Regions from separate parts of the Nesterenkonia aethiopica genome, predicted to be linked through region 1. Evidence: riboswitches for the same ligand, from Rfam matches in the RefSeq annotation. Region 1 holds a riboswitch; each other region holds the start of a gene.

Region 1 (10,012 bases):
CTCGGACATGGAGCTCACCCGCTCCGCCGGCAACGGGCTGCGCTCCTCAGGCTCGCACAACGTCGTCGACTCGATGGTCTTCAGCCATAACGGCAACTCCGGCTTCCAGCTCACCGGTTCCGGCGACTCGGAGGACTGGCCCGCCGAGAATCTGATCGTGAACTCTGAGGCCCACGACAATCGCGACCCGGCCGACATCAATGCCGACGGCTTCGCTGCCAAGCTCGGCGTCGGCCCCGGCAACGTCTTCCGCGGCAATGTGGCCCACCACAACATCGACGACGGCTGGGACCTCTACAACCGGACCAACGAGGGCCCCAACTTCCCGATCACCTTGGAGGACAACATCGCCCACCACAACGGGCAGCTCTCCGACGGCTACAACGCCGGGTCCGGCGTGGGCACCGGCTTCAAGGTCGGCGGCGAGGGCCTGCCGGTGGACCACGTGCTCGCCGGGAACCTGGCCTACGCCAACAACCTGGACGGCTTCTCCGACAACTTCAACCCGGGCCGGCTCGAGCTGACCAACAACACGGCGGTGGACAACGCCCGGTACAACTACATCTTCCGCACCAATCCGTATTTCGAGCCCGAGGAGCAGGGCGTCTTCCGCAACAACCTCTCGGCGCACACGGACAGCCATGACCGGGCGGACCAGGTCTCCGGCGACGTCGACGCCAGCAACGTCCTCTACGACGGCAGCCGCTCACAGACCTCCGACGGGCAGCGGCTCGTGGTGCAACGCGACCTGGTCTCCGCCACGCCGCCGGACTCCCACGCGCGCGACGAGGACGGGGCACTGGTCCACGGCGACTTCGCCCGACCCACGTTCCATTCGTTCCTCACCGGTGGTGGGATCGACGGTGGGCATGTCGGCGCGGTGGAGCCTGCGGGTCATCCAGGAGGACGCGACTGAGCGGAGGTGTGAGTCCACCCCGCCCCGAGTTGATTCTGGAACCCCGCAAAGATCAGCGGGGTTCCAGAATCAACTCGGGGCGCAAGCGGCTGCGGCGCCGACCGGAGCGGTCGGCGGCGGTGCCGCGTCCGTGCGATTCCTGGGCTCCCGGTCTCCTGGGCTCCCGGTCTCCTGGGCTCCCGGGGTTCGACACCTGAGGACACAGACTTGCCCTGATCGCGCAGATCAGGGCAGACTGTGAGGCAGGTCAAGAGTGCCAGCGTCAAACCCCGGTTTGCTGGCCGGCAACCCTCCAGTTCGCGGTGGGGTGCCCCGGGTGACGACCAGGCCCTGCCGCCCATGCGGTGGGGCAAGCGCGGGCCATCACACCACAGTGCGGCCCACAAACCCATGTCCTCGACGACAGGGCCGCCACACGGGCAACAGCTTCGGGCGTCACGCCTGGAGTGTCTCCGACGGTCCTGTCGACACGACCGCATTGAACGGAGACACCTCCCATGACGACCACCGAGCACACGCAGACCCCTCGGTTCGAGACCCAGCAGATCCACGCCGGCGTCGCCCCGGATCCGGTGACCGGCGCCCGAGCCCTGCCCATCCAGCAGACGACCTCCTTCGTCTTCCCCAGCACCGAGGCCGCCGGCAAGCGGTTCGGGCTGGAGGAGGTCGCCCCGATCTACACCCGCATCGGCAACCCCACGGTGCAGGCCGTGGAGGACAAGATCGCCGCGCTCGAAGGAGGTGTCGGTGCCCTCGCCGTCGGCTCCGGCCAGGCGGCGGCCTCGTTGGCGCTGCTCAACGTCGTCGAGGCGGGCGGCCACATCGTCGCCTCCCCGTCGCTGTACGGCGGCACCCAGAACCTCTTCAAGCACACGCTGACGAAGTTCGGCATCGAGGTCACCTTCGTGGAGGACCCGGACGACACCGAGTCCTGGCGGGCCGCCATCCGGGAGAACACCGCGGCCTTCTTCGGCGAGGTCGTGGCCAACCCGCGCGGTGACGTCCTGGACCTGGAGGCGGTCTCCGCCGTGGCCCACGAGCACGGCGCCCCGCTGATCGTGGACAACACTCTGACCACGCCCTACCTGATCCGGCCGATCGAGCACGGCGCCGACGTCGTGATCCATTCCGCCACCAAGTTCCTCGGCGGCCACGGCACGGCGATCGCCGGTGTGATCGTGGACTCGGGGAGCTTCGACTACACCGCCTACCCGGAGCGCTTCCCCGGCTTCAACACCCCGGATGAGAGCTACCACGGCCTCGTCTTCGGCCGGGATCTGGGCGCCGACGGCGTCTTCGGAGTGAACCTGTCCTACGTGCTCAAGGCCCGCGTGCAGCTGCTGCGCGACCTCGGCCCGGCGCTGTCTCCGCACAACGCCTTCGAGATCAACCTCGGCCTGGAGACTCTGAGCCTGAGGATCGAGCGCCACGTGGAGAACGCCCAGAAGGTCGCCGAGTTCCTGGAGGCACACCCGGCCGTGAAGCGGGTCTCCTACCCAGGCCTGGCCTCCAGCCCCTGGTACGAGCAGGCCCAGCGGTACCTGCCGAAGGGCGTGGGAGCGGTGCTCGCCTTCGAGGTCGACGGTGGCGCGCCGGCCGGCCAGGCCGTGGTGGACGCCCTCGAGCTGCACTCGCTGGTGGCCAACGTGGGCGACGTCCGCTCTCTGGCCATCCACCCGGCTTCCACCACCCACCGCCAGCTCACCGAGGACGAGCAGCGCGCCGCCGGCGTCGTGCCCGGTCTGGTGCGCCTGTCGGTCGGCCTGGAGCACATCGACGACATCATCGCCGACCTCGAGCAGGGGCTGGAGAAGGCGATCACGACCGCGGCCACCGGTCCGCAGAGTGAGAAGGCGGCCGCTCCCGAGCCGCAGCCGGTGGCCTGAGGCTAGCCTGAGAGGCCGATGAGGCCCGTACGAATCCGCCGGACCGTCCCGGCAGGCCTGTCCACACTATGAACGACGCAGGAGCTCCGACCCCGATGACCGCCCAGGTGCTGACCTCGACCCTTCGTCCCGACGGCGCGCTCGCCGTCGTCGACGTCGGGGCCCACACCTTCGACGCCGGAGGTGAGCTGCCGGACGTGCAGCTGGCCTACGAGACCTGGGGAACGCTCAACGCGGCGGGCGACAACGCGATCCTGGTCGCGCACGCCCTGACCGGAGACACCCACGTCGCCGCCACGGAGGCCGACCCGGCCCCGGGCTGGTGGGAGGGCCTGCTGGGGCCGGGGCGCCCGATCGACACCGAGAAGTGGTTCGTGGTCGCCCCGGCGATGGTCGGCGGGTGCTACGGCTCCACCGGGCCCGCCTCTCCGGATCCTGAGGGGCGGCCCTGGGGCTCTCGGTTCCCCTTCACCACCGTCCGCGATGCCGTCCGCCTGGAGGCGCGCCTGGCCGATCAGCTGGGGATCCGGCGGTTCCACACGGTGATCGGCGGCTCCATGGGCGGGGCTCGGGCGCTGGAGTGGGCGGCCACCTTCCCGGGCCGAGTGGGCTCGGTGGCGGTCTTCGCCTGCGGCGCGGCCGCCACCGCCGAGCAGATCGCCTTCGGGCAGGCACAGATCAAGGCCATCGAGAACGACCCGCACTTCGCCGGCGGAGACTACTACGGCGGGCCCGTTCCGGAGGAGGGGCTGGGCCTGGCCCGCCGGATCGCGCACATCACGTACCGCACCGAGCACGAACTGGAGGTGCGGTTCGGTCGTCAGCCCCAGGGGGAGGAGGACCCCTTCGGCTGGAGCGCCCGACGTCGGGGCCGCTACCAGGTGGAGTCCTACCTGGACCATCAGGCCCGCAAGCTGGTGGACCGCTTCGACCCGAACGCCTACATCGTGCTGACCGAGGCTCTGATGAGCCACGACGTCGGCCGCGGGCGCGGGAGCGTCGCCGAGGCGCTGTCCCGCGTCACCGCCACGCCGTTCATCGCCGCCGTGGAGTCAGACCGGCTGTACCTGCCCGAACAGTCCCATGAGCTGGCGGCACTGCTGCCCGGCGAGCACGAGGTCCACATGATCTCCTCACCCATCGGGCACGACGGCTTCCTCACCAGCCCGGAGCAGCTCGCGGACCAGATGCGGGAGACGCTGGGGCTCTGAGGCGCTGAACCTCACTCCTCCTCGGCGGCGCCGCTGCCGGGAGGCATCGAGCCGCCGAACAGCGGCTCGAAGGACGGCCGCTTCGCCGTGACCCCGTCCCCGGAGGAGCGTCCGCGCAGTCTGCGCACCACCCAGGGGAACAGGTGGTGGCGGGCCCAGACGACATCGTCGACCCGAGCCTCCCGCCAGGTGCGCTCCGGCACCGGCCGCGGTTCCAGGGGTTCGAGGTCGTGCTCCACATTGAGGGTGTCCAGCACCATCGCGGCGATGGTGTGGTGCCCCAGCGGGGAGAAGTGCAGGCGGTCCTCGTCCCACATCTGGGGGTGCGCCAGCTGCCGCAGGGACCACATGTCCGCCACCAGGGCGTCGTGTCGGGCGGCGACGGTGCGGATGTTCTCGTTGTAGATGGCGACCTTCCCGCGGATCGACCCCACCACAGGGGTCTCACGCACGTCGGGGCCGTTGAACAGCACCACCGCGGCACCCGTGGTGGAGAGGATCTGGACCATCGTGTCGAGGATGCGAGCGGTCTCGTCCGGATCGCCGCCGGGACGGATGACGTCATTGCCACCCGCGCACAGGGTGATCAGATCCGGCTGCAGGTCCAGGGCTGGGGCGATCTGATCGTCACGGATCTGTCCGATCAGCTTCCCCCGGACCGCCAGGTTCGCATAGGCGAAGCGCTTCCCGCCCGGGGAAGGGTCCGCTCCGGCAGCCAGCTCCTCGGCCACCCGGTCGGCCCAGCCGCGGTGGTACCCGGGCCGAGACTCGTCGGGATCGCCGATGCCCTCGGTGAAGGAGTCCCCCAGGGCCACGTAGCGCGTCCAGGGGTGTGTCGGAGTGGTCACCACACCAGCGTCCTGGCCGGGGCCGGGGTGCTGGTGGTCTGGTTGCTCGTCTGGTCTCTCGGCTGATCGGTCCACACGTCTTATTGTGCCTGAGGTTACCGGTCGGTTCCATCCTCCCTGAGGCGGACATCAGCCCGGTTGCACCAGCCGAAGGGACCGGAATGAGAAGATGGTCCGGCCGTCCAGCAGAACAGGCGGTCATCGACGTCGCGTACGAGGAGCAGCCCCGCATGAGTCCCACCCATCCCGAGCCCGTCGTCGTGTGGTCCCGCGAGCCGCAGGACCGCGAAGGCACCCCGCTGGTGGTGATGCTGCACGGCTACGGATCCCACGAGCATGATCTGTTCGGTCTGGTGCCCAGCCTGCCCGAGGAGTTCACCTACGCCTCCCTGCGCGCACCGGTGCCCATGGGTCACGGCGGCTACACCTGGTTCGACCTCGACCCGGAACGGCTGGCCTACTCCTCGGCCGCGGCGCGCGACGCCGTCGAGGACCTGTGGTCCTGGATCGCCTCGGTGAAGGACCAGCACACCTCGGTGACGCTGCTCGGCTTCTCCATGGGGATGGCGATGGCCACCTCCTTGCTGCGCGCTCGGCCCGAGGAGTTCGCCGCCGTCGTCGGGCTCTCCGGCTTCGCGGTGGACCCCGGAGAGAGCTCGGAGATGCAGGACTGGTTCGACGACGCCGCGCTCGCCGCCCGCCGGGTGCCGTTCTTCTGGGGCCGGGACCAGGACGACCCGATCATTCCCGAGGAGCACATCGACTACACCCACCGCTGGGCGAACTCGTCGGTGGAGCTGACCAAGGTGCTCTACGCCGGGGCCGGCCACGGTGTCGTGCCCCAGGAGATCGCCCATGTGGGCGAATTCCTCACCTACATGGTGCTGCGGTCTCGGAGGTCCGCCGGTCGAGCCTGAGGAGCACGACGACGGCGCCCGCTTGCCTCACTCTGCGCTCATCTCACGCTGCGCTCACCTCACTCAGCGGTCGGAGAGATGACGGCGCCGGGCAGCCCCAGCTCTTCGGCGTTGAGCCGGACCACCTGGCCGTGGCGCACCTGACGCCCCCGGCGCGTCTCCACCTCGCCGTCCACGGTCACCGCTCCGGCGTCGATCACCTCACGGGCCATCACCCCGTGCTCGACGACGCCGGCGAGCTTCAGCAGCTGCCCCAGGCGGATGGACTCGTCACGGATCGGGACCTGCTGCACGTCATCTGCGTTCATGGTGTCAGTGTCTCCCACGGGATGCGGCCGTGGCGAGCTGACCGCTTCTGACGCCGCGGCGCAGAAGGCGGCCAGGCGGGTCTACAGTGTTGCCCATGAGCGCAGTCGATCAGTCGCGGCAGTCCTCCGCCGCTTGGTTCGGATTCCTGCTCACCGCTCTCGTCGCCGGGGCGGCCATCCCCAGCCAGGGCCGCATCAACTCGGAGCTGGCCGCAGAGGTGGACGACCCGTTCCTCGCCGCGCTGCTGTCCTTCGGCACCGGGCTGCTCCTGATGCTGGTGATCGCGTACCTCACCCCCACCGGACGCCGCACTCTGGGACAGGTCCGGCCAGCCCTCCGGCGCGGCGAGGTCCGCTGGTGGTACCTGCTGGCCGGCTGCATCGGCGGCTATTTCGTGCTCACCCAGTCCCTGACCATCGGGCTCATCGGGGTCGCGGTCTTCACCGTGGCGGTGGTGACCGGGCAGACCCTCGGCGGGCTGCTGTGGGACCGCATCGGTCTGGGCCCGGCGGGGCGGAAGCGGCTCAACGCCGTCCGGGTGCTGGGCGCACTGCTCACCGTGCTGGCGGTGCTGTGGACGGTCTCGCCGCAGCTGGGAGGCCACGCCGGTTCCTGGGCATGGCTGCTGCTAGTGATCTTCCCGCTGACCGCCGGTTTCACCAACAGCGCCCAACAGGCTCTCAACGGACGCCAGTCGGCGGCCTACGGCAGCCCGATCCCCGCCACGCTCATCAACTTCGTGGCCGGAACGGCAGTGCTCCTGCTGGCCTACCTGGTGAAGGTGCTGGTCAGCGGGGTGGGGGAGACGCTGCCCACCGCTCCCTGGTACTACCTCGGCGGGCCGCTGGGCTGCGTGTTCATCGGGCTCGGGGCCGTGCTGGTCACCCGAGTGGGTGTGCTGCTGGCCGCCATGGGGATGATCGCCGGTCAGCTGATCGGCTCGCTGCTGCTCGACCTCATCGTCCCCGCCCCGGGAAGCGTGGTCACCCTCTCCACGGTGCTCGGCACGCTGCTGACCCTGGTCGCCGTCGTGATCGCCTCCCTGCCGGACATCCGCCGCACCCGCTGAGCCGATCCTCTGCCCGGTGCTGGGCCCCCGGGGCGGCTGACGGGCGGCGGCCGCTGACCTGGCCCTGACTCCGGACGTAGACTCGCCATTCCGCAGTCCTTCCTGCGCCCCTGGTCAGACGGGCCCGAGGGGTCGCGTCGGACGACGGGCAGCGCAGAGCACCGGGGGAGGTCACGATGGAGCAGGGCATCCACATCATCACCGTCGCCACGCGGGATCTGGCGACCGCGCGCCGCTTCTACGTGGGCGGGCTGGGCTGGCGCCCGATCTTCGAGGCGGCAGGGGAGATCCAGTTCTACCAGGTGGCGCCTGGGCAGGTCCTCGGGCTCTTCGACGCCGACAGTCTCAGCGAGGACATCGGGGACGGCCGGGACCACAGCACCCCCGGAGGCTTCACCCTGGCCCACAACGTCCACGACGCCGATGCGGTCCACCGCACGGTCGAACGCCTGGAACGTGCCGGCGGCACGGTGCTGAAGCACCCCCAGCCAGCCGCGGTGCCGGGCATGCTGCACGCCTATGTCCAGGACCCGGTCGGAGTGATCTGGGAGATCGCCTACAACCCTGGCTGGCGGGTCGCCGACGACGGCGCCGTCGTCTTCGACTGACGGTCCCCGCGCAGCCGTGCCCGCACCGTGCGTCCCCCGGGGACGGACGTGTTGCCGGGTGAATCGGCGGTGCGCGCGTCGGCGCGGTAAGCTTTCCCCCGTCTGTCCCGTCCCCTCCCGACCTGAGGTGTACCGCCCTATGGCCCCCAAGACTGCCCTCGACCATGTGATCACCCTGGCGAAGCGTCGCGGCTTCGTCTTCCAGTCCGGTGAGATCTACGGGGGATCACGGTCGGCATGGGACTACGGTCCCCTGGGCACGGAGCTGAAGGAGAACATCAAGGCGGAGTGGTGGCAGACCTTCGTGCGCGGTCGGGGCGACATGGTCGGCCTGGACTCCGCCATCATCCTGCCGCAGGCCGTCTGGCACGCCTCCGGGCACGTGAAGACCTTCACCGACCCGCTGGTGGAGTCGCTGCACACCCACAAGCGGTACCGTGCCGACCACCTGTTGGAGGCCTATGAGGCCAAGCACGGCCACCCGCCGGCCAACGGTCTGGCCGACATCAAGGACCCGGAGACCGGCCAGCCCGGCAAGTGGACCGAGCCGCAGCAGTTCTCAGGCCTGATGAAGACCTTCCTGGGTCCGGTCGACAACGAGGAGGGCCTGCACTACATGCGGCCCGAGACCGCCCAGGGCATCTTCGTGAACTTCTCCAATGTGATGACCTCCGCCCGGAAGAAGCCGCCCTTCGGCATCGGCCAGGTCGGCAAGGCCTTCCGCAACGAGATCACCCCCGGCAACTTCATCTTCCGGACCCGCGAGTTCGAGCAGATGGAGATCGAGTACTTCACGCACCCGGACGAGGCCGGCCAGTGGTTCGATCACTGGGTGGACGCCTGCTACGACTGGTTCATCGAGTTGGGGCTGAACCCGGAGAATCTGCGCAAGTTCGACGTCCCCGAGGACGAGCGGGCCCACTACTCCGCGGCCACCATCGACCTGGAGTACCGCTTCGGCTTCCAGGGCTCCGAGTGGGGCGAGCTGATGGGCATCGCCAACCGCACCGACTACGACCTCAGCTCCCACATCGAGGCCTCCGGCGAGAAGCTGCAGTACTTCGACCCGAAGACCGAGGAGCACTACACCCCGTACGTGATCGAGCCGTCCTTCGGCCTGACCCGCGCGATGATGGCCTTCCTGGTGGACTCCTACCATGAGGAGGAGGCCCCCAACGCGAAGGGCGGCGTGGACACCCGCACCGTGCTGAAGCTCCACCCGCGGCTCGCCCCGGTGAAGGCGGCGGTGCTGCCCCTGTCGAAGAAGCCGGAGCTGGCCGAGCCCGCCCAGCGGCTGGCCGATGAGCTGCGCCGGAACTGGAACGTCGACTACGACGAGGCCGGTGCGATCGGTCGCCGGTACCGCCGTCAGGACGAGATCGGCACCCCGTTCTGCCTCACCTTCGACTTCGACAGCCTCGAGGACCAGGCAGTCACCATCCGCGACCGGGACGAGATGACCCAGGAGCGTGTCAGCCTGGACCAGGTGCAGGGCTACCTGGCCGGCCGCCTCCTCGGCTGAGCACCACGACGTCGAGCGCGACGACGTCGAGCGCGACGCCCGGCACAGATGCCCGGGACAGACGCCCGGCACCGGCCCAGGGTCCCTGACCCTGCGGCACGGGGCCGGGCGTCGCTCGTTTGCCGTGCCGCGGCGGCAGGACTAGACTCGCGTGGCTGATCAACCCTGCGCCACCGCGCAGACGGACGCTTCCGAAGGACAGGCGATGAGCACCACCGAAGACACAGACCGGCTCACCCTCGAGTCCGGCCTGACCGTCCGGCCCTGGGCCGAGGGCGACGACCTCGCCCTGCTTGAGGTCTGGGGCGACCCGGAGAACGCGATGCACCACCAGGACCGCGCGCTGCTGCGGCCCTCCTCCAACGATCCCTGGTCACGGTGCATCGTCGCCGAGGACCAGGGGGTGCCCGTGGCTGCGGCCACCATCCTGCGCTCCTCGCTGCACCCGGACCGGCTGTCCTTCTACGCGGAGGTCGCCCCGGACCACCGCCGCCGCGGGGTGGCCGCAGAGATGCTGGCGATCCTGGAGGCCGAGGCCAGCAACTGCAGCGCCACCGGTCTGAAGGCCCGCTGCGCCAAGCGTTCCGCCGCCCAGTGCTTCCTCAAGGACAACGGCTTCACCAAGATCCAGACCACCCGCCGAGTGATCGTCCAGCCGGGCGCCCTTCGGCTTCCGGACCTGGAGCGAACCGGCCTGGATCTCCAGGAGATCGCCACCGGGTCGGT
Region 2 (10,012 bases), on a different contig from region 1:
GTGGCCCTCCCGGCGGCGGCGCGCATCGCGGATCAGCTCCAGGTCTCTCGAGCCACCCACCTGCTGGGGGAGACGCTGAACTCGCCGCCCACCCCAGACGGTCTGCCCTGGTGGCGCTGCCTGATCATCCGGAAGAACGACCGGACCAAGCCGGGCATGCTCGGCCGGTCCCTGGGCGGTGCCGTCGTCTCCAGCCTGCTGGCCGTCGTCGCGGTGCTCTCCACGGTGACGGCGACGGTGCTCCTGCTTCTGGCCCTCACCGGGGACCGGCTGCTCTCGCGCTCCACCCTCTTCGGCGATATGGCCGGCCTGCTGCTCGGACTGCTGGCCGCGGCCACGCTGATCGCCTCCCCGTGGATCATCCATGGCCTGAGCGAGCTGGATCGCCGCCTGCTGCGCACCTTCTACGGCACCGACGAGGCTGCCCAGCTGCAGGCCCGCATCCGGCAGGCCGATCAGGCACGCTCCGACGCGGTGGACGCGGCCGATGCCGAACGACGCCGGATCGAACGCAACCTCCACGACGGCGCCCAGCAGCGGCTGACCGCGCTCGCCGTGGACCTGGGCCTGTCCCGCCGCATGCATGCCGAGGACCCCGAGGAGCTGCGCGAGACGCTCGTCCGCGCCCAGGGCGAGGTGACGTCGGCCCTGCAGGAGATCCGGGATCTGGTGCGCGGGCTGCACCCGGCCGTGCTGGAGGACCGTGGGCTCGACGCCGCCGTCTCCGGGCTGGCCGATCGCGCGCCGTTCCCCGTCACCGCGGATGTCGACGTCGCTCCGCGCCCGGCCGTGAGCGTCGAGGCCGTGGCGTACTTCGTCGTGGCCGAGGCCCTGAACAACGCGATGCGCCACGCCGCACCGCACCGGGTGCAGGTGACCATCCTCCGTGAGGGGGACGAGCTGCGGGTCGCAGTCGAAGACGACGGCGCCGGGGGTGCGGACCCGGAGTCCGGCACAGGGCTGACCGGGCTGCGCCGCCGCGTCAACGCGGTCAACGGACGACTGGAGATCCGCAGTCCTCAGGGCGGCGGAACCACGGTGACGGCGGTGCTGCCATGCGGGTGATCATCGCGGAGGACTCGGTGCTGCTGCGGGAAGGGCTGGTGCGCCTGCTGACCCACGACGGCATCGACGTCGTGGCCGCCGTCGGGGACGCCCAAGCCCTGCTGGAAGCCGTCGCCGCGCATCGGCCCGATCTGGTGATCGTGGATGTGCGCATGCCGCCCACCCACACCGATGAAGGCATCCGGGCCGCTCTGCAGCTGCGCCGGGAGGACCCTGCTCTGGCGGTGGTGGTGCTGTCCCAGTACGTGGAGGAGCGCTATGCGGTGGATCTGCTCACCGGGGAGACCCGCGGCGTCACCTACCTGCTGAAGGACCGGGTGGCCGACGTCGACGAGTTCCTGCGGACGGTGCACACCGTGGCCGACGGCGGCACGATCCTGGACCCGGAGGTCGTCTCCCAGCTGCTGACCCGCCGGGCCGGGCGCGACGGGATCGACCTGCTGACCCGCCGTGAACGGGAGGTGCTCGGACTCATGGCCGAGGGGCGCTCCAACGCCGGGATCGCCGCGGCGCTGCACCTGAGCGACTCGGCGGTGTCCAAGCACATCAACGCCATCTTCTCCACGCTGGACATCCCGCCGGTGAGCACCGACAACCGACGGGTCCTGGCCGTGCTGGCCTACCTGTCCTCCGGCCCGGAGAGGGGGCACTCATGAGCTCGACGACCGACCGGCCATGGCCCCGGAGGCTGTGGGGCGGCATCGGTGCGGTCCTCACCGCCCTGGTACTGGCAGCCTGTGTGCACCCGTCACTCGTGGGCATCCTCCAGCTGACCTGGTTGGCCGGCGGGCGCGAGCCGGAGCAGATCCAGCACACTCTCGGTGATTCGCAGGAGGCGATCTGGTACTCCGGCGAGGCCCGGCAGATGACGTTCTCCGGGGAGGACCGCGACCGCATGGAGCTGACAGAGAACCTCCACCGGGTGCCCGGAGACCCTTTCACCGAGGTCACCCAGCTCGACGGCGCCACCGCCGTGACCACCCGCTGCGCCCCGGACTGCGGGACCCTGGTCGATCAGGAGCTGCTGATCCCGCGCGAACCGGACCTGAGTGTGGTCTCCGCCGAGGGTATGTACTACACCGTCCAGCACCTGGAAGGCGACCTCGACCTGTGGCTGACCGGAGGAGACCTCGCCGAGGTCACCGTGGTGGGGGAGCCCGACTACGTGGCCGGCCACGTCATGCTGTTCGGGATCCAGGGTGACGTCGATGTCCGGACTCTCCAGTCCGGGGTGTACGCCGAAGGGCTGAGCGGCCAGGTCGTCGCCGTGCAGACGGGGGTCGGATCATTGGACCTGACCCACACCGCGCTGCCCGCGTCCCTGGAGGTCAGCACCGGCCGCGGGGACATCAGCATCACCCTGCCGGCCGAGGAGGATCCGTGGCGGTGCACGGTGGAGACCGAGGCGTCGGGGGAGGTCGACGTCGACCTCGGAGAGGAGACTGCCGACAGGGAGGATGACGCCGAGGCGCCCTGCCGGATCGCCCTGCGTACCGGAGACGGCGACATCACCCTCACCAGCGCGCCGCCGAAGCCCTGGGAGCGGGACTGACCGCGGCTCGGAGCGGGGCCGAGCACGACGCCGGCGGGCCGGCAGCCGGAGAGGAGAGCTCCGTGGCTGCCGGCCCGCCGGCGTCGTGACGTCATCGCCGGGGCGTCATACCCCCGCCGGGACCCGGGCCAGCTCGGCGCGCACCACCGCGGTGGCGTTGACCAGATGGCGCAGCGAGGCCTCCGTCTCCTCCCAGCCGCGGGTCTTCAGGCCGCAGTCCGGGTTGGACCACGCGATCTGCGGGTCCAGCACCTCGGCGGCCAGCCGCAGCCGTTCGATGAGCTCGTCCACCCCGGGCACCCGCGGGGAGTGGATGTCCCACACGCCCGGGCCGATGCCGCGGGAGAAGCCGTGCTCCGCCAGGGCGGTGACCACCTCGAAGCCGGACCGGGAGGCCTCCAGGGTGGTGACGTCGGCGTCGAGGGCGTCGATCGCGTCGATGACGGTCTCGAACTCTGAATAGCACAGGTGGGTGTGCAACTGGGTGTCCGGCTTCGCCGCGGAGGTCGCCAGGCGGAAGGACTCCACCGACCAGCGCAGATACTCGGGGCGGTGGGCCACCTGCAGCGGCAGCAGCTCCCGCAGCGCCGGCTCGTCCACCTGGATGATCCGGGTGCCGGCGGCCTGCAGATCCTCCACCTCGTCCCGCAGGGCCAGTGCGATCTGGTCGGCCGTGGCGGCCAGCGGCTGGTCGTCGCGCACGAAGGACCAGGCCAGGATCGTCACCGGGCCGGTCAGCATGCCCTTGACGGGCCGGCGGGTCAGCGAGGCGGCGTAGCGGGTCCACTCCACGGTGATCGGGGCGGGACGGTGCACATCGCCGAAGAGGATCGGCGGGCGGAGGCAGCGGGAGCCGTAGGACTGCACCCAGCCGTGGGTGGTGGTGATGAAGCCCTCCAGGTTCTCCGCGAAGTACTGGACCATGTCATTGCGCTCCGCCTCGCCGTGCACCAGCACATCCAGACCCAGGTCCTCCTGGCGGCGGATGCAGTCGGCGATCTGCCCGCGGATGGCCTCCTCGTACCCCTGCTGGTCCAGGGCCCCTCGCCGGTGGGCGGCGCGCACCCGACGGATCTCGGAGGTCTGTGGGAAGGAACCGATCGTGGTGGTCGGCAGCGGCGGCAGGTCCAGAGCCGCCTCCTGAGCGGCCCGGCGGTGCTCGGCGGCGGCCCGGCGGCGGTCCTCCGGCAGCACCTCGTCCAGACGACGGCGCACCGCCTCCACCCGCACCTGCGGGTGCCGTTCACGCAGCCTGCGGCGGGAGGCGTCATCCGCGCGCAGCCCCTCCAGGGCGTCCGGACCTGCAGTGAGATGACCGGCCAGCGCCAGCACCTCGCCGACCTTCTGGTCCGCGAAGGCGAGCCAGCCGGCCACCTGCGGGTCCAGCTGCGTCTCGCGGGCTGCGTCATGGGGGACGTGCAGCAGCGACGTGGAGCTGCTGACCGTCACCGGGCCCTCGTGGCGCTCCCGCAGCTGGTCCAGCAGCCCGGCCGCCCGGGCCACATCGGTGCGCCACACGTTCAGCCCGCCGACGACGCCGGCGGCCACGGTCCGTCCGGCAAGCGGCGCCAGGCCCTCCTTCGCCGGCAGCGCGCCGCGCTCCAGGTCGAGGCCGACCGCCTCGACGCCGGCTGCGCCGAGGGCGGCCAGCGCGTCGTCGCCGGCGGTGCCGTAGCTCACCGGGACGAACAGCGCCGGACGCGCTGTGAGCCCGGCGAACGCGGTGTAGGCGGTGCGCAGGCCGGTGACGATCTGCTCCCGCGGGACGTCCCATCCGTCGGAGGCCAGCGCGGGCTCCTCCAGCTGCACCCAGGCCGCGCCGGCGTCATGGAGGGCGCGGAGCAGGGTGGAGTAGGCGGTCACCAGCTCGTCGAGCCGGTCGAACCGCGACGCCTGCGGGACGGTTCCGCCGTCGCCCGCTGTGCCGTCCGGGGCCTGGCTCTCCGCGCCGACGGCCTTGGCCAGCAGCAGGAAGCTCACCGGGCCCAGCAGGGTGGGCCGGGGGAGGGATCCGCCGGCGGTCTCTGCGGCCAGATCGCGGAAGGTGCGGTAGCGCTCGGCGACGGCGTCCGTCTGAGCGGAGAAGGCGACGTCTGGCTCGATCTCCGGCACGTAGTAGTGATAGTTGGTGTCGAACCACTTGGTCAGCTCCAGCGGCTCCACCGTGGAGGTGCCGCGGGCCAGCGCGGAGACCAGGGCCAGGCCCTCGCCGGTGTCCGGAGAGGCGGCGGAGAACCCGGCCTCGCGGAAGCGCCGCGGCACCAGGCCGAGCAGCACGGAGGCGTCCAGGACCTGATCGATCACGGCGCCGTCGGCCGGGATCGCCGAGTCCGCCTCCAGGCCCAGGCCTGCCAGATGGCCCAGCGTACGGGAGCGGTGAGCGTGGATGGCCTCGCGCAGCGCAGCGACGTCGCCGCCGCGCCAGTGTGCCTCCAGCGCCTTCTTGATCTCCCGATTGGGTCCGATGCGCGGGTAGCCGAGCACGGTCGCCGGCAGGGCGGGAACCTGAGCGGGCGGCTGGTCCTCGAAGCGGGCAGGGGTGGTGGTCATGATGTCTCCTCTGTCAGGTGTGTCAGATGTGTCTGGGGCCAGATGCAGGTGATGGACGGATCGCATGGGGTGTCCGGACTGTTCGTCCCGGGTGAGGCGGCAGGGCGCACCAGGACAGCCGACCGCGACGCGGTCCGCAGGAACGAAGGAGCCCTGTGCGGCAGGGAGCGGTGCGCTCCGGGGTCAGGACAGCTCGGGCAGGCCCCGCTGCTGACGTGCGGCGTCTCGGATCCTCAGGTGATCGAGGATCGCCAGGGCGGCCGGGTGCTGGTTGAAGGTGAACAGGTGGAGGCCGGGACATCCGAGCTCCAGCACCGCGTCGATCAGGTTCAGAGTGGCGGCCACCCCGCGGCGTCGTCGTTCGGCCGGGTCGGCGACGGCGAGGTAGTCGAGCAGGTGCTGCGGCACCGGAACTCCCGAGATCTCCTCCAGGCGTCGCAGCCGCTTGGGGCTGGTCAGCGGGGCCAGTCCGGCGACGACCGGCAGGTGGATGCCCTGGGATCGGGCGTCGTCCACCAGGCGGGCGTAGTCCTCGGGGTCGTAGAAGACCTGGGTGATGGCGTAGTCGGCGCCGGCCTCCTGCTTCTCCCACAGTGCGCACAGGTCCGCCTCGTGGTCCCGGTCCGTGCCGGAGGGCGGATAGGCGGCCACTGAGATGGACACCGGGCGGGCGCCGGGCCCCTCGGGCGGGTCGAGGCGCTCCTGCTCCACTTCCCGGACCAGACGCACCACCTCGGCGGCGCGGTTCAGGCCTGCGGGCTGGTGGATCCACTTCCGGGCACCGCCCGGTGGGTCCCCGCGCAGGGCGAGCACGTCCCGCACGCCGAGGTCCAGCAGCTGCTCCACCGAGCGGCGCACCTGGGCGCCGGTGCTGCCTGCGCCGATGAGATGCGCCATCACGGGGGCGGGAGTGCTCCGGAGCAGGTGCCGGATCACCTCCAGATTCGCTCCCTCGGGCTGGTTGTGGCCGTGGGTGACGGAGAAGTAGTCCGGGCCCGCCTCGGCCAGCAGTTCGATGCTGCGCCAGGGGTCACGGCCGTCGCGGGCAGGCCGCGGCGGGAAGACCTCGAAGGAGATCAGCGAGCGTCGTCGGGTGCGCTGCACCAGATACGAGGTGTGCGGCGCGTGGTCGGCAGATTCCAGGGCGTGCTGAGACAGAGTGCCGGCGGACGGCACGGATGGTGTCATGGAGGGTCCTCCGTGTGGGGCGTTCATCATCGTTCATGAGGCGCCACAGGGAGGCTTCCCCTGCGCCGTGCTTGCCGCTGAAGATAAATCCACCTCGGTGAATATGAGCTTCGCGGCCGGATCGTCATCTGGGGCACCCCGTCACGCGGGAAAGGGTTGCCGACCGGCCAAGCCAGAGCCTGTGTGACCGGTTCTCGTGATCCTTGTGTGGTCTTGACGTTAGCACGGGCCCGTGGTTCGGGGAAGACCTTCGACAAGGGATGACGTTATGTGAACATATTGAGGTGCCTCCTGCACAAACTGGCAGCCAGCGGAGCTCGACGGCCCTGTGGGGGTCCTCGGAGGCCTCCGGGCTCCCTGTCATGGCCTCCGGATACGCTGGTCCCCATGGTCGACCGGTATCTGAAGAATGCGATGCGCCGCAATGCCCGCAAGGCGGTGCGACGCTCCCTGCGCACGGCTTCCCGCGGAGGTTCGGGCGGAGTGTCTGGGGGAGTCTCCGGGGGAGTGTCCGGTGGAGTGTCTGGTGGTGGAGCGGCCGGACGCCGGCGCCGCCGAGGCGGCAGTCAGGGCCTGCTGTGGTGGTTGCTCGGGCTCGTGCTGGTGGTCCTCCTCGGTGCGCTGATCAGCTGGATCCAGAGCCCGGGAGAAGGTGCCGCGCCGTCGCCGTCGGAGGACGGCGAGGTCGCCACCCTCGTGCGCGTGGTCGACGGCGATACGCTCGTCGTGGAGCTGGACGGACAGGAGGAACGGGTGCGGCTGCTGAACATCGACACCCCGGAGTCGGTGCATCCCCATCAGCCGGTGGAATGCCTGGGGCCGGAGTCCTCGGCGCATATGGAGTCACTGGTCGCCCCGGGGGATCCCCTCGTCCTTGAGTTCGACCACGAGCGCACGGACCGCTATGACCGCCTGCTCGCCGGCGTCTGGGCCGATGACGTCCTGCTGAACGTCCAGATGGCCCGGGACGGATTCGGGGTTCCCGTGCACTACCCGCCCAACGACCGGTTCCTCAGTTCCGTGGAGGATGCCTGGTCCCAGGCGGAGGATGACGGCGTCGGGCTCTTCGCCGATGATCTCGACTGCGAACCGGCCCTGCCCTGACGCCCTCGGGGCGGGGGCCGAAATAGGATGGGGGCATGAGCAGCTCCCCGACGCCGGCGACCCGGCGGCAGAAGATCGCCGTCGCAACCAGCACCATCGGCGTCCTGGGAGGGGTCACGGTCGGCAGCTGGCTGATGATCGACGGCACCATCGACATTGCGATCGTCGGCGGCGGCTCCATCCCCGCCGGGGAGGACTGTCCCAGCCGCATCCTGTCGCCGGTGGTCCCCGAGAGGGTGCCGGTTCAGGTCCTCAATGCCACCAATGAGCCGGGACTCGCCGGCGACGTCGCCGAGGATCTCACGGATCGCGACTTCCGGGTGGAGGCGGTGGACAACGACTATTTCGCCGATACCGGCTTCGAGGCCATCATCCGTGCCGGTGAGCGAGGGCTGCGGCAGGCCTACACGGTGCAGCACCACATCCCCGGAGCCCTGGTGGACGTCGACGACCGCGACGACTTCACCGTGGACGTGGTCCTGGGCTCCGAGTTCGCCGGCCTGCAGGATGTCGAGGAGATCGAGATGGAGCCCGGCCGGCTGGACTGCGCGGGCTCTGGACGCTGACTCCGCCTGTCGACCGCCGGAGACGACGATGGGCCGCCCCGAGTGACTCGGGGCGGCCCATCGTGTGGTCGCGCTCAGGCGGCGTGGGGGAGGCTCAGGCCTCGGCGGCCTCGGCGCCCTTCCAGCGGCGCGCGCGGATGAACGAGCGCACCCCGGTGATGATGTAGACGATCAGCAGGACGAAGGTGATGGAGCTGACGACGACGGCGGCGGGCCGCTCGGCCTCGCCGGCGAACAGCGCGCCCAGCTGCATCACGTTCATGGAGGTGCCGAAGACGCCGAGCAGCGCCACCACCAGGGCGATGTGGATGCCGACCTTCGCGTTCTTCAGGCCGATGAGGCCGCTGATGAGCAGCACGACACCGAGGATCGCGGGGATCAGCGCGGTCCAGCTGGCGAAGGACGTGGCGATGTAGGCGATGACGCCGAGCAGGATCAGAATCCCGCCCAGGCCGATGGTGATGCGGGGCATGGTGCTCCTTGGGGTCGAGGGGAACGGCTTCTTCTACAGAGTGTAGTAGAACTGAGGGGTCGGCGAGGAGGGGTGATGTGCCGGCTCCCGCCTCTCCGCCTGTCAGCGGACCTTCGTCCAGGTGCCGCAGGACTCCGAGCTGACCACCAGCTGCTCCTGGTCGCCGAGGGTGATCTGCAGCGGTTCACCGAACTCCGGGGCATCGCGGGGGATGAATCCGGAGTCCAGGATGTGGCCGTCCCCGCGCAGGTCCCGGAAGATGTCCCACCAGCAGAGCATCGTGTCCTCGTCCCAGTCCAGTTCATAGGTCCCGGGCTCCACGTGTTCACCGACGACGTGCATGCCGGTGCCGAACTGGGTCTCGGGCCTCTCCGGGACGGTGTCCTCCAGGGGCAGCCAGTCGCCGCAGTCCACCGAGTCGACCACCTCACCGTCCTCCAGGACGGCGATTCCGCGGTCATCGGCCCCCGTGCGCCGCACGGTGGTCTCACTGGCGTCGGCGTAGATCACGTAGAAGCACGTCGCATCCGTCGGGCCCGAGCCGGGGTCCTGGCGGTAGGCGCCGGGCGCGATGTCCTCCCCGACCACGAGCCCCTCGCCGTCCGAGAAGGCCTCGCCCCCGGCGGGGAGGAGGTCCTCATGGGCCGTCTTCTCCGGCCGTGCCTCCGCGCCGAGCAGGTCGACGGCCCGGCCCTCCCGGCTCGCACCCTGGTCGTCGGCTTCCTGGGCGGGTGTTCCCCGGTGGGGGTTGGCGGTCAGGATCAGTCCCCCGACCAGGAGGACCAGCAGCAGGCTCAGCCCCCCGATGACGGCAAGGCCCCAGCGGTACTCCTCGAGGAACCCGCGACTCGAGGACGTTTCCGCAGCCCCGACCCCGAGCTCGGCGTCGGCGTCGGGAGCGGGCGACGCTGCGGCGTCAGGGCATGCAGGAGATGCGGCGGAGTCTGGGGATGCAGGAGAGTCGGCGGACTCGGGCGCATCAGGCGGCATGGGCTCGTCCGGACGCGCTGTGCTCATCGATCGGTGGTCTCCATCCGCTGGGATGCGTGGTGTCGCGGACCCCATTCAACACCAGAGACGTGGCCCTCGCAGTCCGCCACGCATGCGCGTCAGCAGGTGAGACGGACCGCGGCGCTGACCTGTGTCATCGAGGCTCCAGGCGGACCGCGCCGTCGAGCCGGATGACCTCGCCGTTGAGCATGGGGTTCTCGATGATCTGCCGCACCAGCAGGGCATAGTCGGCCGGCCGGCCCAGTCGCGCCGGATGCGGCGTCTTCGAGGCCAGAGACTCGCGGGCGGCCTCGGGGAGCCCGGCCATCATCGGCGTCTCGAACAGGCCCGGGGCGATGGTCACGCTGCGGATCTGTGAGGAGGCGAGCTCGCGGGCGACCGGCAGTGTCATCGAGGCCACGGCGCCCTTCGATGCCGCGTAGGCGACCTGTCCGATCTGTCCCTCGAAGGCGGCCACGGAGGCGGTGCTGATGAGGACGCCCCGGTCCTCGCCGTCGAGCTCGT
Region 3 (10,012 bases), on a different contig from region 1:
GGTGGTCTCCAGCTCCCAGCCCTCCTCGGCCAGCAGATCCTTGGCGATCTCGGTGGGCTCCTGGAAGGGGGCGGACTCGGTCACGATGATGCTGATGGTGCGGTCCTCGTCCCCGACGGCGTCGGCCAGCCCGCAGGAGGTGAGGCTCCCGACGGCGGCCAGCGCGGCGATGCCCAGTGCACCGCGCTGGAGCCGCCGCCGGGAGAGTGTGGGGGTCTGGGAGGGACGGCCGATGGTGCTGCGGTTCATGCGGTGAAGTCCTCCCAGATCGGCTCGACGGTGTCGAGCGTGAACTCGTCGGTGAAGTCGATGGCGCCGTCGAGGTAGTCCTCGAACCACTGCTGGACCTCCTCGGACTGGAAGGCCTCCTGCAGGGCGGCGGCCTTCTCGGTGTCCTGGAAGCCGGGCGCCCCGGCGACCACGCAGGTGAAGGGGATGCGGACGTCCTCGTCGTCCTCCAGGATCAGCGCGGTCTCCGCGACGTCGTGGCCCGCCTCGGCGACCAGCCGCGCGAAGGCGAAGCCGGCGTCGACGTCCGGCAGGGTCTGTGCGGCGGACTGCTGGTCGATCTCGATGAACTCGAAGTCCTTCGGGTTGTCGATGATGTCCCGCTGCGAGAGCTCGGTGACCTCCTTGGACTCATCGATCTCCAGGACCCCGGCGTCGGCGAGCAGCTTGATCCCGCGGCCGTTGTTCGCGGTGTCGACCGCCAGGGCGATCTGGGCGCCGTCGGGGAGGTCCTCGATGCTGTCATGCTGCAGCGAGAAGATGCCGCTGGGCGCGTAGTAGACGGAGAACGCGGGCTCCACATCGGTGCCGTTGTCCTGGTTGAACTGCCGCAGGTAGGCGATGTGCTGGAAGAAGTTGGCGTCGTACTCCCCCTGGGCCACCACCTGGTTGGGCTGGATGATGTCGGTGACGTAGGTGGTCTCCAGCTCCCAGCCGTCCTCGGCGAGGATGTCCTTGACGATCTCGGTGGGGTCCTGGAAGGGCGCCGACTCGGTGACGATCATGCTGATCGTGCGGTCGTCGTCGCCCACGGCGTCGGCCAGCCCGCAGGAGGTCAGGGTGAAGGTCCCCACTGCGGCGAGTCCGCCGAGCAGCAGGCCGCGGCGCCCGAGCGGGGAGGAGGCGAGCGAACCGGTGGCCCCGGTCAGCCCGAGCGCGCCGGAGACGCCGGAGGATGTCAGTGTTCTGGGCATGTCACAAGCTTTCGTTGTCAGGGTGCAGCGACCTGCACGCCGGGATGGAGGAGTGCGCACGGAGCGCAGGGGCGGCCGAACCGGCCGGTGGTCAGATGCGCTTGTCGGTGAGCCGCGCGAGGCGGGTGCCGCTGAACTGCACGAGCGTCACCAGGGCGATCATCAGCACGATGGCGACCATCATCACCGCGGTCTCATAGCGGTAGTACCCGTACCGGATGGCGAAGTCGCCGATTCCGCCGCCGCCGACCAGTCCGACCATGGCCGAATAGGAGATGAAGCTGACGGTGGTGATCGTGATGGACCCGATGATCGCCGGCTTGGCGTCCACCAGCAGCACATTGCGGATGATCTGTCCGCGAGTGGCCCCCATGGCACGGGAGGCCTCCACCGCCCCGGACCCCAGCTGGGTGATGTTCTGCTCCACCAGCCGGGCGAAGTAGGGAATGGCGTTGACCGTGAGTGGGACGATCGCAGCCGCCGTACCGACCGTGGTGCCGACGACCAGCCGGGTGAACGGAATGATCGCGATCAGCAGGATGAGGAACGGGAAGGAGCGGACCATATTGACGATCCCGCTGACCAGCGCATGGGCGCGGGGCAGCGGAGCGATTCCGCCCGGGGCATGGATGAACAGCCAGATGCCCAGCGGAGTGCCGAACAGCACCGCCAGCGGGATGGCCACCGCGATCATGGCGAAGGTCTCCAGCATGGCCTGGACGAGTTCGGGCTGCAGTTCGAGGATGCGTTCCATCAGCGACGACCTCCCTCGAACGGCACGGCGGCGAGCAGCTCAGAGGCCGCGAGCCTCCGGGGGCCACGGGGCGGGTCCTGGGGCGCCGGCGGCTCTGCGGACTCTGCGGCGCGACCCTGGTCCCCGCTCGGCGTCGGCGCCTGCGTCCGGGCGCCGCCGTCACGGTCCACACTGATGCCGTCGCTGACCAGGTACCGGCCGATGGAGGTGTGCGGAGCGAAGCCCTCGCGCTGCAGCTCCCGGGCGGGGAACTGCTCCACCACGCGGCCGGACTCCATGACGGCGACGTGATCGGCCAGGGCCTTGATGACCTCCATCTCGTGGGTCACGATGACCACGGTGATGCCGAGCTCGCGGTTCACGTCGGCGAGATACTGCAGCACCGTCGCCGTGGTGAAGGGGTCCAGGGCGGAGGTCGGCTCGTCACACAGCAGCACCTCCGGCCGAGTGGCCAGGGCGCGAGCGATGGCCACCCGCTGCTTCTGCCCGCCGGAGAGCTGGGCCGGGTACACCTTGGCCTTGTCGGTGATGTCCACGATCTCCAGCGCCTCGGCGGCGCGACGCCGGCGGACGCGACGGTCCTTCTCGCCGGCGAACTTCAGGGACAGCTCCACGTTCTGGGCGACGGTCAGATTGTTCACCAGGTTGAACCCCTGGAAGATCATGCCGATCTGGTGCCGGGCGCGACGCAGAGCCTCGTCGTCGAGGGCGGTCAGCTCCACCCCGCCCACATGCACCTCACCCGAGGTGGGGCGCTCAAGCAGGTTGATGTTGCGCAGCAGCGTGGACTTCCCGGCGCCGGAGAAGCCGATGATCCCCTGGATGCTCCCGCGGGGGATCTCCAAGGAGACGTCATCGACGGCGTGGATGGGCTCCTTGCCCCGGGCAGCGGGGAAGGACGTGGACACATGGCGCAGTGAGATCATCGGGCATTCTCCATCGTCTCTGGCGTTAGCACCGTTCCCCGGGCCGCACTGGGCACGGCTGCTCCGGGTGGTTGCTGCGACGTCGTCGAGCCAGATCTCTCAGTCGCTCTGGATGGGTTCGTTGGGGTCAACCATACGCGCAGCAGATGAACAATCGTCAAGTCAGCGGATTGAGTTCATGTCACGAGGCGTAAGAATGTACAGTCCCCTCGGACTGAGGGAGCCACACTCTGGACGCATCCTGCGCGCCCCCTGGACGGAATATGTCGCCGCGTCTCATCCTGCGAACGGTTCTTTGATCACATCTCTCTGCGGCCGTACGCTGGACACACAGACCATCCCGAGCGGCCGAGAGATCTGGCTCGTCGACGCCGCAGCAACCTTCGGATGCGATCCGCCCCTCCGGCGGATCCTTCAGAAAAGGTGCTACCGCCAGGACCGATGGGAGTTGATCCGCCATGAGCACCGCACTGGCCGCCGCCGAGCGCCCCACGACCACCGTGGAGGAGACCGTGCCGCACGCGCCCGCTGACACCGGACCCCGCCCCGCCGTGGGCCGCGCCGCCACCCGGCTGGCCGACGTCGATCCGCTGGAGCTGCGCCGGACCTTCGGCCACTTCCCGCAGGGGGTGGTGGTCGTCGCCGCCGAGGTGGACGGCCGCCCGGAAGGGCTCGTGGCCTCCACCTTCACCATCGGCGTCTCGCTCAAGCCGCCGCTGGCCACGGTGGCGGTGCAGCACAGCTCCACCACCTGGCCGAAGCTGGCCGGGGCGGACACCGAGCTGGGAGTGTCGCTGATCGGGCACGGCCAGTCGGAGCTGTGCCGGAAGATCGCCTCCAAGGACCGGGAGAGCCGATTCACCGGCCTGAGGACAAGCATCGGCACAGGTGGGTCGATCACGCTGGAGGGTGCGCCCGTCACCTTCACCACCCGCATCTACGACCAGGTCCGGGCCGGCGACCATGACATCGTCGTGCTCGAGCTGCTGGACCTGGCGGTCGAGGACTCCGCCGAGGCGCTGGTGTTCCACCAGAGCGAGTTCAAGAGCCTCGGCCCGCTGTCTCCCGAAGCCTGAGGGCATCCGCCTCCATCCGGGGCACCGTCGTCGGGCCCACGCCACCCCACATGTCTCACACTGTGACACCACCGTTGCCCGGCCCACGCTGATCCGCGTAGGGTTGAGCACGTACACCATCCCGAGCGGCTGAGAGATCTGGCTCTGTGACGCCGCAGCAACCTTCGGATGCGTCGATCGGCCTCTCTGTGCCCGTCGCATCAGAAAAGGTGCTACCGCCAGGATCGATGGGAGTGAATTTCCTATGGGTTCGTCTGCACCCGCACTCGTGACGCACGAGTCTGACCAGCACCTCTCCGAGCATTCCGGCGGCGTCGCTCTGCTGGACCGTCCCGCCCCCGCAGGGGCCGCCACGCATTCGATGGACGTGCAGCTGCGCGGTGTGGGGCGCGCCTTCGACGGACGCACCGTCCTGCACGACGTCGACCTGCACATCTCCCCCGGCGAGGTGGTCGCCATCCTGGGCGCCTCCGGCTGCGGGAAGTCCACGCTGCTGCGCGCCGTCGGCGGTCTCGACGCCGGATGCTCCGGTGAGGTCATCATCGACGGCACCCCGGTGCGCACCTATGACGAACGGACCGCCGTCGGCTTCCAGGAGCCTCGGCTGCTGCCCTGGCGCTCGGTGCACCGCAACGTCTCCCTCGGGCTGCCGCGGCACGTGTCCGCGGCGGAGGGCCGTCGGCGAGTGGATGAGCTGCTCGAACTGGTCGGCCTGGCCGAGCGCGCCCAGCTTCGCCCCCGGGAGATCTCCGGCGGCATGGCGCAGCGCGCCTCGCTGGCCCGGGCCTTGGCCCGCCGCCCCGGCGTGCTCCTGCTGGACGAGCCCTTCGGCGCTCTGGACGCCCTGACCCGGCTGAAGATGCAGGACCTCCTCCTGGACGTCCATGCGCAGACCGGCACCACGGTGCTGCTGGTGACCCACGACGTCGACGAGGCCCTGCAGCTGGCCGACCGAATCCTGCTGCTCGGCTCCGACCCGGTGGACCCCGCCCGCGAGGGCGCCACCGTCTCCCGCCTGCTCACCGTTCCGGGCAGCCGGCCGCGTGACCGTGCCTCCGCCGAGCTGGCCGCCCTGCGCGGCGAGCTCCTGGCCGGCCTCGGCGTCGACGCGCACTAGCCCACCCGCCCCGGCCGGACCGCACGTTCCGCTCAGGTCTGACAGTTCAGGACTGACAGCTCAGGACTGACAGCTCAGGACTGACAGGCCGCGCGGCCCGGGCGCTCCCGGCCTCCGCTCGGCGCGGCCGGGCGGAGCCCGAGCTCGACCGGGGCGGCTCCCACCCACGCACGAAAGGTCCCTTCACGACATGCCCAGTCAGACCGACACCTCCTTCTCCCCTGCCCGCTTCCCGCGGCCGCGGTTCCGACGCGCCGCCTCCGCGACGATCGCCGGCGCGGCCGTCGCTCTGCTGGCGACCGGATGCGTGGAGGGCGAGGGACCCGGCGGCACCGCCGAGGGCGAACTGGACACGCTCACCCTCGACTTCGCCACCTACAACCCGCTCAGCCTGGTGATGATGGAGCACGGCTGGCTCGAAGAGGAGCTCTCCGAGGCCGGCACCGAGGTGGAATGGATCCAGTCCCACGGCTCCAACGACGCCAATGAGAAGCTGCGTGCCGAGGCCATCGACGTCGGGTCCACGGCCGGCTCCGCCGCCCTGCTGGCGCGCGCCAACGGCGCCCCGCAGCAGATCATCCTCATCGAGAACCAGCCGGAGTGGGCCGCCATGGTCACCTCGCCGGACTCGGGGATCACCGACGTCGGCGACCTCGAGGGCGCCTCCGTGGCCGCCACGCTGGGCACCGACCCGTACTTCTTCCTGGTGCAGTCCCTGCAGGAGGCCGGCCTGGAGGTGGGCGATGTGGAGGTGCAGAACCTGCAGCACGCGGACGGCCGCAGCGCGCTGGCCAACGGCGACGTCGACGCCTGGGCCGGACTGGACCCGATCATGGCGGGAGCCGAGGCCGACGGCGAGACGCTGTTCTACCGGAACGTGGACTTCAACACCTACAGCGTGATCAACGCGACCGAGTCGTTCATCGAGGACCACCCCGACGTCGCCCAGACCGTAGTGGACGTCTATGAGCAGGCCCGCGAATGGGCTCAGGAGAACCCCGAGGAGACGGCCGAGATCCTGGCCGAGCACGGCAATATCGACCTGGAGGTCGCCGAGACGGTGATCCGGGAGCGGTCGAACTTCGACGTCGACCCGGTCCCCGGCGCCGCCCAGCGTGAGGTGCTGCAGGAGGTCGGTCCGATCTTCCTCGACACCGGTGACGTCTCCAGCCAGGACAGCATCGACGAGGCGCTCGAGACGCTGTTCCACCCGGAGTTCGCGGAGAACCGGCAGGCCACCGACGCCGAGGGCTCTGAGGACGAGGCCACAATCGTCGAGGACGACGAGGATGATCAGTGATGAGCCAGACGCTGCCTGACGGTGCTCGGACCCGGGACGAGGAGGGCCGCCACCAGAGCGCGGAGCCGGCACGGGTGCTGGGCGACCGTAACTCAGCCGCGCCCCGGCCGGTGACCGGCCCGGACAGTCCGGACGCTGGAGTGCCTGCTCGGGTCCGTCGCATCCCCGGCGGTCGGGTCCTCATCGGAGCGATCGTGCCGCTGGTCCTGCTGGCCCTGTGGTACGGCGTCACCGCGGCCGGCGTCTTCTCCCCGGTGCAGCTGCCGACTCCGCAGTCGGTGCTGGCCGCCGGGGTGGAGCTGTTCGAGCGCGGGGAGCTCTACCAGCACATCGCCATCTCCGTGCAGCGGGTGTTGCTGGGCTTCGCCGTAGGCGCGGGCCTGGGCCTGGCGCTGGGCTCGGTGCTGGGTCTGTCGAAGATCGCCGACTCCCTGCTGCACCCCACCATCGGGGCCTTCCGGGCCGTGCCGTCCCTGGCGTGGGTGCCGCTGCTCATCCTGTGGATGGGCATCTATGAGGACTCCAAGGTCACGCTCATCGCCATCGGTGCGTTCTTCCCCGTCTTCACCGCCGTGCACTCCGCGCTGCGGCACGTGGATCCACAGCTGGTGGAGGCCGGCCGCGCGTTCGGGTACCACGGGCTGCGCCTGCTGGTCACCGTGCAGCTGCCCGCCGTGGTGCCCAGCGTGTTCTCCGGGCTGCGCCTCGCGCTCGCCCAGGCCTGGCTGTTCCTGGTGGCCGCGGAGCTGATCGCCTCATCCATGGGGCTGGGCTTCCTGCTGACCGATTCGCAGAACAACGGGCGCACCGACCGTCTGCTGCTAGCCATCATCCTGCTGGCGATCCTGGGCAAGATCACCGACGCGCTGCTGGGCGTCGTGGAGAGGAAGGCACTGAAGACATGGGCGTGACGCCGGCGTCAGACATCGATCGGGAGACTCTGCAGCACCCGCTGACCGCGGACGTCCACTCCTGGGCGGACCCGGTCACCGAACAGGAGCGCCTGGCCTTCTGGGACCAGGCGGCATCCCTGCTGGACTGGGAGACCCCCTGGCACACCACCCACCGGTGGACAGATCCGGACCCGCGTACCCGCCGCGGCCCGGACATCCGCTGGTTCGACGGCGGCACGCTCAACGCCGCAGTCAACTGCGTGGACCGCCATGTGGCCGCCGGGCGCGGTGACGTCGTCGCCCTGCATTTCGAAGGCGAGCCCGGGGACCGGCAGGACGTCACCTACGCGCAGCTGCAGGACAAGGTCAATCAGGCCGCCAACGCCCTGACCGCCCTGGGGGTGGGCCGTGGGGACCGGGTGGTGATCTACCTGCCGGTGCTGGTGGAGACGGTGGTGATCACCCTGGCCTGCGCCCGCATCGGGGCGGTGCACTCGCTGGTCTTCGGCGGATTCTCCGCCGAGGCGCTGCGCTTCCGCGTGGAGGACACCGGGGCGGCGCTGCTGGTCACCACCGACGGCCAGTTCCGCCGAGGGCAGGCTGTGCCGGTGAAGGAGAACGCCGACGCCGCCGTGGAGGGCCTCTCCGTGGCCGAGGGCGGCAGCCTGCGCCATGTGCTGGTCATCCGCCGCACCGGCTCGGAGATCCCCTGGACCGCCGAGGACCTCGCCGGGGACGGTCTGGGCCGGGACGTCTGGTGGCATGAGACCGTGGAGACCGCCTCCGCCGAGCACACCGCGCAAGCCTTCGACGCCGAGCAGGACCTGTTCATCATGTACACCTCCGGCACCACCGGCAAGCCCAAGGGGCTGGTGCACACCACCGGCGGGTACCTCACCGGGGCGCTGTTCACCTATCTGCGGCTCTTCGCCCACCCGGATCCGGCCCGCCGGGGCGACGACGTCCACTGGTGCACCGCGGACCTGGCCTGGGTCACCGCCCACACCTATGAGATCTATGGGCCGCTCGCCGCCGGTGCCACGCAGGTGATCTACGAGGGCACGCCGAACACCCCGCATCCCGGGCGACACTTCGAGATCATCCAGCGCCACGGCGTGACCACCTACTACACGGCCCCCACCCTGGTGCGGTCCCTGATGGGCTGGTTCCCCGACGGCGTCCCTGACCACTACGACCTCTCCTCCCTGCGCCTGCTGGGCACCGTGGGCGAGGCGGTGAACCCGGAGGCCTGGACCTGGCTGCGCAGCCAGCTCGGCCGGGCCACCCGTGACGACCACGGCGCCCCGGCGATCCCCATGGTGGACACCTGGTGGCAGTCCGAATCCGGTTCCACCGTGCTGACCCCGCGCCCGGAGGACACCGGCCTGAAGCCCGGCTGTGTCACCCGCGCCATGCCGGGAGTGGCGGTGGACGTCGTCGACGACGCCGGCGCACCGGTCCCGGCCGAGGCGCAGGGCAGCATCGTGCTCACCCACACCGGCCCCTCCATGGCCCGCACCGTCTGGGGCGACCCGGAGCGGTACTACACCTCCTATTGGCAGAAGTACGCGGACCAGGGCTGGTTCCTGGCCGGGGACGGCGCCAAACGCGACGCCGACGGCGACCTGTGGATCCTGGGGCGGATCGACGACGTCATCAACATCTCCGGGCACCGGCTCTCCACCATCGAGATCGAGTCGGCGCTGGTCTCCCACCCGGACGTGGTGGAGGCCGGGGTGTGTCCCGTGCCGGACGCCACCACCGGGCACGCCGCCGTCGCGTTCACCGTGCTGACCGCCGCGGCCCGCGAGCGGCTGAACGGGGCGCTCACGGCCGGCGACAGCGAGGCGGAGGCGCGGCTGCTGGCCGAGCTGCGGTCCCACGTCGGCTCCGTGATCGGCCCGGTGGCCAAGCCGCGCACCGTCATCCCGGTGCCGGAGGTGCCCAAGACCCGTTCCGGGAAGATCATGCGCCGGCTGCTCACCCAGCTGCACGAGGACGACACCCTCGGCGACACCACGAGCCTGCAGAACGAACACTGCGTGCCGCAGATCGCTCAGATCTGCCGAGAACGCGTCGGCTGAGCCCGCCGCGCGCCGAGACCACCCGGCCCGTGCAGACCACCACCCAGACCGCACAGACCACCACCCAGACCCCCGCCACCGACTCAGGAGCATCCATGAGTGATCGACAGTTCGGATTCCGCACCAGAGCCCTGCATGCCGGGGCCGTGCCGGATGCCGTCTACGGCACCCGCGCGGTGCCGATCCACCAGTCCACGTCCTTCGTGTTCAAGGACACCGACGACGCCGCGAACCTCTTCGCGCTGCAGAAGTTCGGCAACATCTACTCGCGCATCGGCAACCCCACGGTGGCCGCGCTGGAGGAGCGCCTCGCCTCGCTGGAGGGCGGCATCGGAGCCGTGGCCACGGCCTCCGGCATGAGCGCGGAGTTCCTCGTCTTCGCGGCCCTGTGCGGCCAGGGGGACCACATCGTGGCCTCCTCGAAGCTCTACGGGGGCACCATCACCCAGCTGGACGTCTCCCTGCGCCGCTTCGGGATCGAGACCACCTTCGTGGACTCGGACGAAGCGGAGGACTTCAAGGCCGCGCTGCAGGAGAACACCAAGCTGATCTTCACCGAGGTCGTGACCAACCCCAGCAGCGACGTCGTGGATCTGCCCGGACTGGCCGGGGTGGCCCACGAGCACGGCATCCCGCTGGTGGTGGACTCCACGCTGACCA

Evidence for each region. A riboswitch is a leader RNA that binds a small molecule or an ion and turns the genes downstream of it on or off. The one in region 1 is predicted to bind S-adenosylmethionine.
Region 2: it holds a riboswitch for S-adenosylmethionine, as region 1 does, so the genes downstream of both, ABD658_RS09915 (methylenetetrahydrofolate reductase) here and ABD658_RS07480 (O-acetylhomoserine aminocarboxypropyltransferase/cysteine synthase family protein) in region 1, are expected to answer to the same signal.
Region 3: it holds a riboswitch for S-adenosylmethionine, as region 1 does, so the genes downstream of both, ABD658_RS11810 (methionine ABC transporter ATP-binding protein) here and ABD658_RS07480 (O-acetylhomoserine aminocarboxypropyltransferase/cysteine synthase family protein) in region 1, are expected to answer to the same signal.

The regions. Positions count from the first base shown of each region.
Region 1 covers NZ_BAAAVT010000008.1:61,247-71,258, forward strand. Annotated here, with positions in the region: gene ABD658_RS07475 (right-handed parallel beta-helix repeat-containing protein) at 1-916, shown strand, start outside; SAM riboswitch class IV at 1,162-1,278, shown strand; gene ABD658_RS07480 (O-acetylhomoserine aminocarboxypropyltransferase/cysteine synthase family protein) at 1,414-2,802, shown strand; gene metX (homoserine O-acetyltransferase MetX) at 2,898-4,013, shown strand; gene ABD658_RS07490 (SGNH/GDSL hydrolase family protein) at 4,025-4,861, opposite strand; gene ABD658_RS07495 (alpha/beta hydrolase) at 5,092-5,778, shown strand; gene ABD658_RS07500 (RNA-binding S4 domain-containing protein) at 5,838-6,086, opposite strand; gene ABD658_RS07505 (DMT family transporter) at 6,182-7,156, shown strand; gene ABD658_RS07510 (VOC family protein) at 7,333-7,764, shown strand; gene ABD658_RS07515 (glycine--tRNA ligase) at 7,904-9,286, shown strand; gene ABD658_RS07520 (GNAT family N-acetyltransferase) at 9,492-10,012, shown strand, end outside.
Region 2 covers NZ_BAAAVT010000011.1:113,774-123,785, reverse strand. Annotated here, with positions in the region: gene ABD658_RS09935 (sensor histidine kinase) at 1-1,065, shown strand, start outside; gene ABD658_RS09930 (response regulator transcription factor) at 1,056-1,721, shown strand; gene ABD658_RS09925 (DUF4097 family beta strand repeat-containing protein) at 1,718-2,617, shown strand; gene metE (5-methyltetrahydropteroyltriglutamate--homocysteine S-methyltransferase) at 2,723-5,167, opposite strand; gene ABD658_RS09915 (methylenetetrahydrofolate reductase) at 5,351-6,355, opposite strand; SAM riboswitch class IV at 6,418-6,557, opposite strand; gene ABD658_RS09910 (thermonuclease family protein) at 6,743-7,459, shown strand; gene ABD658_RS09905 (LytR C-terminal domain-containing protein) at 7,495-8,025, shown strand; gene ABD658_RS09900 (hypothetical protein) at 8,120-8,497, opposite strand; gene ABD658_RS09895 (Rv1352/Rv1906c domain-containing protein) at 8,600-9,514, opposite strand; gene ABD658_RS09890 (SDR family NAD(P)-dependent oxidoreductase) at 9,642-10,012, opposite strand, start outside.
Region 3 covers NZ_BAAAVT010000015.1:66,763-76,774, forward strand. Annotated here, with positions in the region: gene ABD658_RS11795 (MetQ/NlpA family ABC transporter substrate-binding protein) at 1-249, opposite strand, end outside; gene ABD658_RS11800 (MetQ/NlpA family ABC transporter substrate-binding protein) at 246-1,202, opposite strand; gene ABD658_RS11805 (methionine ABC transporter permease) at 1,294-1,956, opposite strand; gene ABD658_RS11810 (methionine ABC transporter ATP-binding protein) at 1,956-2,882, opposite strand; SAM riboswitch class I at 2,890-3,001, opposite strand; SAM riboswitch class I at 3,215-3,330, shown strand; gene ABD658_RS11815 (flavin reductase family protein) at 3,341-3,958, shown strand; SAM riboswitch class I at 4,072-4,192, shown strand; gene ABD658_RS11820 (ABC transporter ATP-binding protein) at 4,320-5,075, shown strand; gene ABD658_RS11825 (aliphatic sulfonate ABC transporter substrate-binding protein) at 5,266-6,375, shown strand; gene ABD658_RS11830 (ABC transporter permease) at 6,375-7,286, shown strand; gene acs (acetate--CoA ligase) at 7,277-9,352, shown strand; gene ABD658_RS11840 (O-acetylhomoserine aminocarboxypropyltransferase/cysteine synthase family protein) at 9,448-10,012, shown strand, end outside.